Regions from separate parts of the Geomicrobium sp. JSM 1781026 genome, predicted to be linked through region 1. Evidence: riboswitches for the same ligand, from Rfam matches in the RefSeq annotation. Region 1 holds a riboswitch; the other holds the start of a gene.
The links. A riboswitch is a leader RNA that binds a small molecule or an ion and turns the genes downstream of it on or off. The one in region 1 is predicted to bind S-adenosylmethionine.

Region 1 (5,661 bases):
CTTCAAACAAACTTAATACGCGGCCGTGGTCAGCGACAGAGTCGCTCATAATAACATGTGCGTCTTCAGGAAGGTCTGCCAATGATCCGTACTCTTGGCTGTATCCCCCCATCGGTTCGATATGAACACCACCGACGTTCTCAAAATCGTATCCGTGTTCTTCAATTTGACTCTCTAAATACGGAATGTGTTGGAAGTAGTTGGCATCCAACTCGTCAAGGTCAAGGGCTTGGTTTGGCATTACATAGTCATTGAATGTCTGGATTTGTAATTCAATGCCTTCTTCTTCTAGTAGGTCTGTGGCGTATTCTAGGATTTCTGCATGAGGAACGTTTGATGCACCGACAACGAGTGACTGTGTTTCGCCATCTTGGGCTGCTTCATCATCGCCTTCATCCCCAGTTTCTTCCGTCTCTTCTGGTGCATCTCCTGCTGATTCGTCTGTTCCTTCTTCATCAGAAGTGCCACATGCCGTTAAGGCTAACGTTAACGATCCTGCTGCAATTGCGGTGTAAAACTTTTTCATCAAACTCTCCCCTATCTTTTATCTAATTTTCTAGTTAGAACGTCTCCAATACCTTGAAAGATGAAGACGATAACGAGTGTGATAATCGTTGCAATAAACGTTATTTCAGGGTTATTTCTTTGGAAACCATCTCGAAACGCAAGATCCCCTAAACCACCAGCACCGATCACTCCGGCCATCGCTGTATAACCAACAAGTGCGATGGATGTGACGGTAATCCCTGAGACGAGCGCTGGCATTGATTCTGGGAGTAACACTTTGAATATAATCTGGAACTGGTTACTGCCCATTGATCTTGCAGCTTCAATAACCCCTTTATCTACTTCACGCAAACCAATCTCAACGAGCCTTGCGTAAAAGGGAGCGGCTCCAATAATCAATGCCGGTAGTGCAGCTTGTGGCCCGAGCATCGTGTTGAGTACTGCAACCGTAAACGGTATGAGTAAGATAATTAAAATGATAAAAGGAATGGAACGAAACACATTGACAAACGCAGCGACAATCCAATTAATGATAGGGTTCGCCCATATCTGTTTCTTTGATGTCAAAAATAGCAATAAACCAAGGGCAATGCCGAGAATAAATGTAAAGAAAATAGCGATGACGCTCATGTAAACTGTTTCCCACGTGGCATCGAGCATATTATCCCAATTGACATTACTGAGGAATTCATCACCCATCATTCATCACCTCCGCCTGAACATGGTGCTTTTCAATATAGGCAAGTGCTTCTGTTACTGCGTCAGAGGTTCCTTCAAGGGAGATAAACAATGAACCATAACTCCCATCTTTCGTGCGTGCGATGTTCCCTTGTAAAATATTCACGTCAACGTTTACGTTGCGAATGAGATCAGACACAACAGGCTTCTCCGTTTCGTCACCTACAAAAGTCAACTTCACGACTGTACCTTTTTCATCGTGCAATTGATCCTCAATCACTTCTAATGAACCATCGGTTTCTGTAATTTGCTTCACGAACGCTTGAGTAATTTCTTTCTTAGGGTGTTTGAACACATCAAGCACTGCTCCTTGCTCGACGACTTCTCCATCTTCCATGACGGCAACTCGCCCACAAATCTTGTGAATGACGTGCATTTCATGAGTGATGAGCACAATCGTCAATCCTAGCTTCTGATTGATTTCATAAAGAAGCTCGAGAATCGAAGACGTCGTTTTTGGATCAAGTGCAGATGTCGCTTCATCGCATAGCAATACTTTTGGGTCATTCGCAAGTGCTCTAGCAATGCCAACGCGTTGCTTTTGTCCGCCACTCAGTTGCGAAGGGTATGCACCGCCTCGACCGTCCAAGCCGACAAGCGAAATGAGTTCGTCCACTCGTTCATTTCGTTTCTTTTTTGGTACACCGGCAATTTCTAGCGGGTACGCAATGTTTTCCCGAACCGTCCGCGACCAGAGGAGATTAAAGTGTTGAAAAATCATGCTAATCTCTTGCCTCGCCTTTCGTAGCGCACGTCCTTTTAAATTCAGCATGTCGTAATCGGCAATTTTCACCGTTCCCGATGAAGGCGCCTCTAAAAGGTTAAGAAGGCGTATAAGTGTACTTTTTCCAGCACCACTATAACCGATTATGCCAAAGATCTCTCCTGATTCTATCGTTAAGTTCACGTCTTTTACTGCATGAATGTGTGCCTCTTTCGTCACAAAAGACTTTGACACATTGTTCATTTGAATCAATTGATGCACCCCCTATCCATTCTATTCCAAGTATCCTTACCTATTCACTATATTTTAAGTTCGAAAAAAATAAACAAGCATACGTTTCGTTTGGATAAAACAAAAATAACCTTTTTGCTAGAAGATGAGCAGAAAGGTTAATCGTACGTTCCATCTCATCTCCCAAGGCATTTGCAACCTTGCAGGAATTGGCACCATTGCAATTGCTTGCCGGTTGCCGGGTTTCACAGGGCCAGTCCCTCCACCACTCCAGATAAGGATATTTAGTTGATGCTTGAATCTTAGCACCCTACAACTATGTTGTCAACTATTCTTTCAATGGCATAACTTAGGCAAAATCAACTCATCAATAATCTGATAAATATAATTCGCATCAACCATTTTCTTCGTTACAATCGTTCGGTAGTGAATCATTGATGGGCCGATATCTGCGACTAAATCAAGCTGTTCCAACGTGAGTGTTGGGGTTGGGTACATGTATGGGTCGAGTATTGCGAAGAAAGCAAGCCGAAACTTGTGATAATACCCTTGCTGTAACCCAAGTTCTAATTCTTGATTTTGTGAAGCTGCACTTCCAATCGCTGCATACGCACGTTGAATCGATTCATCTTCGATTCGAAAGCTAGACGCCATTAGATGAAACAATTGATCCCGTAAATCATTAAATTGCTCCACTTCTTGTAAGATCTCTTCAAACGGCTTCACGTCTGAAATGGCCTGAATAACGAGATGTGTCTTTGACGTCCACCTTCGATAGATCGTCGCTTTTCCTACGCCTGCGTGCTGAGCAATACGGTCCATCGATACACGTTCATATCCGTGTTCTCCAATGAGCTCTAGTGCCGACTGCATGATGATGCGATCCCGACTCTTGTCCAAAGGGCGTCCCTTCTTCTTTTCAATCGCACTCATGACAAGCCTCCTTCTTCCTATAGTCATTTCATCGTATCACCAGGATATACAGAGTGCAAATTTACGAAACGAAACTGTTTCGAAACGATTGCGTTTCGTAAATAATCATGGTACGATTCATCTTGCTGATTCAAGCCATATATATTTTTTAGGAGGGACGGCTATGGCACATGCACCAACAACTGCTGAAATAAAGGAAGACTTACCGAATGTAAAACCGATACCGATATTAGCCGTTCTTCTTTCAGGCGCCTTTGTTGCGATCCTGAATGAAACGATTCTTAACGTGGCTTTACAAGCCATTATGGGAGACTTGGGCGTGAACTCAAGTACAGCTCAATGGCTCGTGACTAGCTATATGCTCGTCATCGGAATCTTAATTCCAATTTCTGCATATTTCATTCAACGATTCACAACGAGACAACTATTTATTACGGCGATGACACTGTTTACGCTCGGTACAATTGTCGCCGGTTTTAGCCCAACCTTTGCCTTCCTTCTTATAGGACGTATTGTGCAAGCGGTCGGGACCGCGATCATGATTCCGTTACTCATGAATGTCATTCTTGCTGTCATTCCCCAAGAAAGGCGTGGGGCAGCAATGGGTATGATGGGACTTGTCATCATGTTTGCTCCAGCAATCGGGCCTACAGTCTCTGGGTTTATTATTGAAGGATTATCGTGGCGCTGGATCTTCTTTCTCGTGATTCCAATTGCCCTATTTTCTCTAGTATTCGGTTACTTCGTCTTAAAGAACGTCACGAAAACCTCAAAGCCAAAACTTGATCTCTTTTCATTCTTATTGTCTACGATCGGCTTTGGAGGAATTGTGTACGGATTTAGCACCGCTGGAAAAGGCGATTCCTCACTTGCAGACCCAATTGTCATCGCTTCACTTGCTGCAGGGTTTATCGGGCTGGCCGCATTCGCATTCCGCCAGATTAAAATGAAAGATCCGCTTCTGGATTTACGTGTATTCCGCTACCCGATGTTTGCCTTTGGTTTAATTATTGTCATGCTCGTCATGATGACGATGTTTGCACTCATGCTCGTTCTGCCGATTTATATGCAATCTGCGTTACTGTTCACAGCGATAGCTACCGGACTCATTATGTTGCCAGGTGGGATTATAAACGGGGCGATGTCTCCAATCATGGGGCGAATCTTTGATAAGGTTGGTCCGCGCCCGATCATTATTCCAGGAGCCATTTTACTCGTCATCACCGTATTCACGTATCGATTCTCCACCCCAGGTGTGGACGAGTGGATCCTTGCGATTCAGCACATTTTTGTGATGGTTTCTGTCGCGATGATTATGATGCCTGCGCAAACGAACGGGCTCAACCACTTACCACGGCATTTGTACCCGCACGGTACGGCGATCTTTAATACACTCATGCAAGTTTCTGGTGCGATCGGTGCTGCCATCTTTATTTCCATTATGGAAACAGGCAGAAGTAATGCACTCTCAGGTATTGAAGATCCGACTGCTACACAGCAAATTGAAGCCCTCACGATCGGCGCTCAACAAAGTTTTTCGTTCGGGTTTATCTTTGCGATTATTGCTCTCGTCATTGCGTTATTTATTCGTTCAAAAAAACCGAAAACGACAGAAAGTGAATAGTAAAACGCAAACACCCCTATATTGGGCGTGTTTGCGTTTTTTGCTTTGATATCTGCTGAGGGACAATATCCGTGAGATCTTTGGCGCTGAAAAATGCATCTCACTCTCTAAACTACTCGTCAAAGTGAACCAGCGGGTCCAGCTCGAGTGGGGATTTCAAGAACATGAAGCATTGCAATCGCAAATTATCCCATCATATACCCTTATCTATGGAATTTTCTATATATATCAAGCTAAACACTGTTACACGTATTTTAACTCCTCTTTTTCAGTGAACTGCTTACGACCTGTGGGGTCTCGTCTCGGTCCTTTTTCCACAAGCGTGATCTCCTTTCGTTCCAATCAACGATACTGAAAAAGCGACAGTGTTAACTAAGTTTGCTAAGTAATGACCATGAAAGCTATTCATACACTTTGAATGTCAATGGCAGTCATAGAAACCATTCATTGCTACGTCTATAGTGTACGATTATCTTTGATGATGTTGAACTTTAAAGCTCTATCGGTTGGTTTACCATAGGTTTATGAAGAAATTCTTTCGTTCAACTTACATAGATTATGTCCACACGCGTACGAAAAACAAATCTGACACCGATTTATGCAGCTACCCTTAAAATCTCATTAAAAATTACTTACATTTATAATGTGTATATTCCTTGATCAACCTACTCGCCTCTTATCTTTCTACACGCACTTGTGGCCAACGCTTGTCCCATTTTTTATGTTTGACCCGATGATTGTAAGCCGACTGCACGCTGGGGTGTTCTTTTGCCATCGGTGTTGGTTTTATTACACAGTTGACCAAGTCAGAGATGCCATGAGGGGCAGCGAGCTCAATTGCGCCAGCATTTGTCATTCTCACCATAACGGCAGTAGCGGTTTCAGGATATTGGCTGACAGCATC
Region 2 (5,661 bases), on a different contig from region 1:
TTGAAGCCCCCGTACTCGTTCTTCTTGTTCCCCACGAGCGGTAAGCATAATGATCGGAATGTCCGATCGGTGTCTAACTTCTTGGCACAGTTCAAAGCCGTCCATACCCGGCATCATTACATCCATAATGACAAGATGGATCGACGACGTGCGAAGTTTTTTAAGGGCAGCCAAACCATTCGTTGCACGTTCGACGTTGTATCCGTTTGATATTAATACTGAAGTTACGAGGTTTAATAATGGCTCCTCATCGTCTACGACGAGAATCGTCTTTCGTTCACTCATGGTAGCCTCCTTCTCATTTCAACTGCATTATAGCTAATTTTTCACTAGATTGTACAACGTGATGAGTTAGTAAATGTTTCTACTTGTAGTGTACGCACGATTTGTGAAGAAATTGTGTGGCATAAAAGCCAGAATTGAAGATTTCACATAGACTTCACAACGCTTATTTAGGATGGATATACATGCGGTAGGGGTCTCTATGGAAGGCAAACGCTATCAAAACCGTTAGGCCACTACATCGCAGAACAACGAACAATCTTTACAAAAGTGGTAGATGAGGGGAGCGTACCGATGGCAAAAAAATCAAAACAGATGAATGTGCAAGTAATATGGCGCTGGCATTTATATGCAGGTCTACTATTGGTTCCTTTTTTGCTCGTACTAGCGATTACAGGGGGAATTTATCTTTTTAAATGGGATATAGAAGCTGCAATCTATGCTGATTATTACGAAGTAGAAGCGTCTGGAGAGACGCTACCACCTGAGGAGCAAGTAGAAATTGCAGCGGATGAACACGGCGGAGAAGTGGTTAGATATCGGCCTGGGGAAGATGCCAATCGCTCTGCTGAAGTAGGAATTGTTGATGAAGCGGGTGAGTCGTTAACGGTGTTTGTCAATCCTTATACGGGGTCGATTCTCGGTACGTTGCAAGATCGCGATCGTGTGATGGATCGGTTGGCTGACTTACATAGTGAACTTATGGCAGGGACAACTGGAGATCGAATTGTCGAACTCGTCGCTTGTTGGACAATTATTATGATTGTGAGTGGCCTGTACTTATGGTTTCCTCGTAAAAAAAATAAAGTTCAAGGAGTGATCGTTCCCCGCTTTAGAAAAGGTAAACGCACACTCATTCGTGATTTTCACGCGGTGCCAGCATTTTGGCTTTCCGGAGGGATGATTTTCTTACTCGTCACTGGCTTATTGTGGACCGGCTTTTGGGGGAATGGGGTTCAACAACTAGTAACGAGCACAGGTGCAGGGTATCCACCTTCAATATGGGTTGGTTCTGCTCCTGAATCTGAAGTCATATCTGAAGATGTAGCTGATGTGAGTTGGGCTGCAGAAAATCTGCCTGTACCAGAATCACAATATATTGCAGGATTTGAACAAGTATCCATTACCGAAGTGACGAGGGTGGCAAAACAGCTCGATATTCATCCGACATACGATATCTTCTATCCAAGTGGACAAGAAGGAGTTTTCACACTTTCTGTCTTCCCGCACCGAGCTCAAGATGAAGCAACCGTTCATATCGATCAATATAACGGTGCGGTTTTGGCCGATTACCGATACGATGATTATGGAACGATAGGTAAAGCGATGGCGCTTGGCATTACGATTCATAAAGGATTACAATTTGGGTTTTGGAATCAGATAGCCGGACTGCTCGTTTGCGTAGGGATGGTGGTCATGATTTTAAGTGGTTTTTGGCTATGGAAACGCAGGAAGCCAACGACCCATTCTGGTGCACCGAGATCAATCCGAATTACCGAAGCGAGAGGGATATTGACGATTCTCCTCATCTTTGCCGTCATCTTCCCACTTGTTGGTTTGTCTCTTGTCGTCGTTTATCTCATTGATCGCTACATCATTCGAAAGAGCAAAACGTTGCGAACATGGCTCAATGTTCAAGAGGAGGAACACCATGCGTAGAGGAATGATCGTGGGCTTCCTACTAGTAATGTTGTCGGGTTGTTCAATGGTGGAACGGTTCGTGGACGCCAACAATCATGATGACTACAATGACAGGGAAAGACTCGTTGTAGATATGATGACAAATGAGATTGTCACCGCAAACGAACAGCAACGCCTCTCTGTTCAAGTGACAGCAGACTACATTCCTGTCGTTGATGCAGAACATGTCGGTATCCGCATTTGGCCGGTATTAGCAGGGGAAGAAGAAGCAGATGAGTACGAGCTCTTCCACCATACGATGGGCGTGTATGAAACAGAAGTAGAAGTCTCTCGGGAAGGCCTGTATTACGCGGAGGCCGTCGTAGAAATCAATGACCAAAAGCTACGACCGAAAAAATATTTTGCCGTCGGTCGTCTCTATCAAGAGGAAGTACTTTTGTTAATGGAAAATGGATCAGAGGAATCGGGAAATGAAGATCATAGCGCTCATCACTAGATAAAAAATTTAAAAGGCAGTTGACAAAATAAATTTTGTCTATATAATAAAAGAAAATTCATAACTAAATATTTCTTATCCAGAGAGGTGGAGGGACTGGCCCTTTGAAACCTCGGCAACAGGCTTACTCTTAAGCACTGTGCCAATTCCTGTAGCATGTATGCTGCGAAGATAAGAAGAGCCTAAACGGGATAAAGACCAACCATCCTCTCTTCTTATTTTAAGAAGGGAGGATTTTTCGTTTCCAAAAGGATACGGTTGAAGAGATTTTTATCGTTAAAACTAAGTAAATTTATATGTTAAATAAGAATTTGTCGTTAGAGGGGAATGTAGATGATTACATTTGAAGACGTATCGAAAATATACGAAACAAAAACAGGTGCAATTCATGCGTTGAAAAACGTGAATGTCACGATTGATAAAGGAGAAATACATGGTGTTATCGGCTTGAGTGGGGCAGGGAAAAGCACGCTCATTCGTTGTGTGAATCTCATTGAGCGTCCAACATCGGGGCGCGTGCTCGTGGACGGTATTGACTTGAGTCAGAAATCTGGTAAACAACTCCAAAACCAAAAACAAAACATTGGCATGATCTTTCAACATTTTAATTTGTTGCAATCCCGGACGGTGTTTCAGAACATTGCGATGCCGCTAACCTTACAGAAGAAGTCGAACAAGGAAATAACAGAGCGTGTAGAAGAGTTGCTCCAGTTTGTTGGTTTGGAGCATCATAAACATCATTATCCAGAACAGTTATCAGGTGGACAAAAGCAACGAGTGGGTATTGCTCGTGCGCTTGCTTCAAACCCATCGATCCTGTTGTGTGATGAAGCAACATCCGCACTCGACCCGGAGACGACAAATTCGATTTTGCAGCTCATTAAAGAAATTAATAAACAATATCAAATTACTGTGCTACTCATCACGCATGAAATGTCGGTCATTCAACAAATTTGTGATCGGGTGTCGGTCATGGACGATGGCGAGATTGTTGAGAGTGGTTCTGTTATCGATGTTTTCTCTAAACCGCAAGAAGAAACGACGAAGAAGTTTGTAAAGTCAGTATTTCAAGCCGACATCCCGAGTCGCGTTATGGAAACTGTGAAGACGCAAGATGAGCATTCCAAAGTGATTCAGATTGAGTTTATTGGTTCGTCATCGAGTGAACCGATTTTATCGCAGATGGTAAAGAAGTTCGGAGTTGATGTGAATGTACTGTACGGCAATATTACCGAAATACAACAAGTGCCTTTTGGACATCTCGTCATTCAAATCCAAGGAGAAGAACAAGCGATCGAGCAGGCCATTGACTTTGTATACGAAAACGACCTTTCCCTAAAGGAGGTGGCATAAATGTTAGAAATGCTACCGTCTGCAATCCAGCCGAATATTACGACCGCTCAACTACTGGATGCTTTATATGAAACATTGTATATGGTAAGCATCTCTCTCGTATTTTCGGTTCTAATTGGCGCGGTGTTAGGCGTGATTCTCGTTGTCACAAGAGAAGGGCATATCCTTTCATCACCATTCATTTTTAACCTTTTAAATCCAGTCATTAATGTGTTGCGTTCGATTCCATTTATTATTTTACTCGTTGCAATTATTCCGATTACTCGTGCCATTGTTGGTACGTCGGTCGGAACGACGGCAGCCATTGTGCCCCTTGTTGCCTATGCGGCACCGTATGTTGCAAGACTCGTTGAGAACTCATTGCTTGAAGTTGAACCTGGAATATTGGAGGCAGCTGATGCGATGGGGGCATCGAAAGTACAGGTGATTACAAAGTTTATCTTACCTGAAGCGATGGGCTCGCTCATCCTTACGATTACGACGGTAACCATTGGTCTGGTTGGGGCGACTGCGATGGCGGGTGCGATTGGAGCTGGAGGAATTGGTGACGTTGCGCTCACATACGGGTATCAGCGGTTTGATAATATGACGATGCTCATCACCGTCGTACTGCTCGTCTTAATTGTTCAAGCGGTACAAACATCAGGTAATTATTTTTCGCGAAAAGCAAGAAGAAGATAAAACAGATAGAGGAGAATGCCATAATGAAAAAACAATTGAAATTCGTAGGGGTAACATTTACTGCAGCGGCACTCGTTGCGTGCGGCGATGATGAACAATCACAAACGGAGGCAGGAGCGTTTAGCCCTGATGACCCGGTAACAGTAAAGATTGGCGTGAGCGGGACCGACACGCCGCAGTGGGACTATATTGCTGAACTTGCTGAAGAGGAAGGCATTGAGATTGATTTAATTCGTTTTAGTGATTATGTGCAACCGAATATCGCACTTGCCGAAGAGGAGATTGACGCCAATGCTTTTCAAACCGTTTCTTACTTTGACAACTTTAAAGAAGAGCACGGGTTTGATCATTTAGAAGCCATTGCAGCGACTGTGCTCGCTCCTTTAGGCTTGTACAGCGACGAGTATGAGCGCGTGGAAGACATCCCAGAAGGGGCTGAAATTGCCATAGCCAATGAAGTGACCAATCAAGCGAGAAATCTTATGCTTCTCGAAGAAGCCGGGCTATTAGAGCTAGAAGACGATTTCGGGGTAACGAGTGGGCTTGATGACATTAAAGAGAATCCTTTAAACCTAACACTCACACCTGTTCAACCGGCGAATGCGCCTCGCATCATGGCAGACATTGATGCCGCAATTATTAACAACGGAATCGCTGTAGATGCAGGTTTAAGCCCTCCTGATGATGCCATTGCCATTGAAGATGAGACGGCTACGCCTTATATCAATATTATCGCTGCGCGTGAGGACAATGCTGATGATCCAGCGTTGCAAAAGATTATCGACATTTACCAAAGCGAAGAAGTTGAACAATTTATTTTAGACGAGTATGAAGGTGCAAGTATTCCGACATTTATTTCAGTCGAAGAATTGCTCAATTACCCAAAATAGGAGGTCATTACGATGACGAGAGAAGCGTTAAAACAAACCATTACCGATTACGCAAAAGCGCACCAACAAACCTTTATTACCATTAGTCAGCAAATTCATGCACGTCCGGAATTAGGAAATGAAGAAGTGTATGCATCTGCACGATTATCTGAGCAATTAGAACGTGAAGGGTTCTCCGTCCAACGAAACATTGCGGGACACTCGACTGGATTTATTGCAAAAAAGTCATCTGAAAAACCAGGTCCAACCGTATACTTTCTTGCTGAGTACGATGCGTTGCCAGAAATCGGGCATGCTTGTGGCCATAATATCATCGGG

Region 2: another riboswitch for S-adenosylmethionine. It lies ahead of ACE1TF_RS15585 (methionine ABC transporter ATP-binding protein); the one in region 1 lies ahead of ACE1TF_RS09320 (methionine ABC transporter ATP-binding protein).

Annotation. Positions count from the first base shown of each region.
Region 1 covers NZ_JBHFQF010000004.1:325,590-331,250, forward strand. Annotated here, with positions in the region: gene ACE1TF_RS09310 (MetQ/NlpA family ABC transporter substrate-binding protein) at 1-526, opposite strand, end outside; gene ACE1TF_RS09315 (methionine ABC transporter permease) at 538-1,206, opposite strand; gene ACE1TF_RS09320 (methionine ABC transporter ATP-binding protein) at 1,199-2,221, opposite strand; SAM riboswitch class I at 2,374-2,481, opposite strand; gene ACE1TF_RS09325 (TetR/AcrR family transcriptional regulator) at 2,537-3,133, opposite strand; gene ACE1TF_RS09330 (MDR family MFS transporter) at 3,297-4,757, shown strand; gene ACE1TF_RS09335 (nucleotidyltransferase family protein) at 5,434-5,661, opposite strand, start outside.
Region 2 covers NZ_JBHFQF010000009.1:18,876-24,536, reverse strand. Annotated here, with positions in the region: gene ACE1TF_RS15600 (response regulator transcription factor) at 1-285, opposite strand, end outside; gene ACE1TF_RS15595 (PepSY-associated TM helix domain-containing protein) at 577-1,941, shown strand; gene ACE1TF_RS15590 (FixH family protein) at 1,934-2,419, shown strand; SAM riboswitch class I at 2,492-2,597, shown strand; gene ACE1TF_RS15585 (methionine ABC transporter ATP-binding protein) at 2,753-3,772, shown strand; gene ACE1TF_RS15580 (methionine ABC transporter permease) at 3,773-4,453, shown strand; gene ACE1TF_RS15575 (MetQ/NlpA family ABC transporter substrate-binding protein) at 4,477-5,343, shown strand; gene ACE1TF_RS15570 (M20 family metallopeptidase) at 5,356-5,661, shown strand, end outside.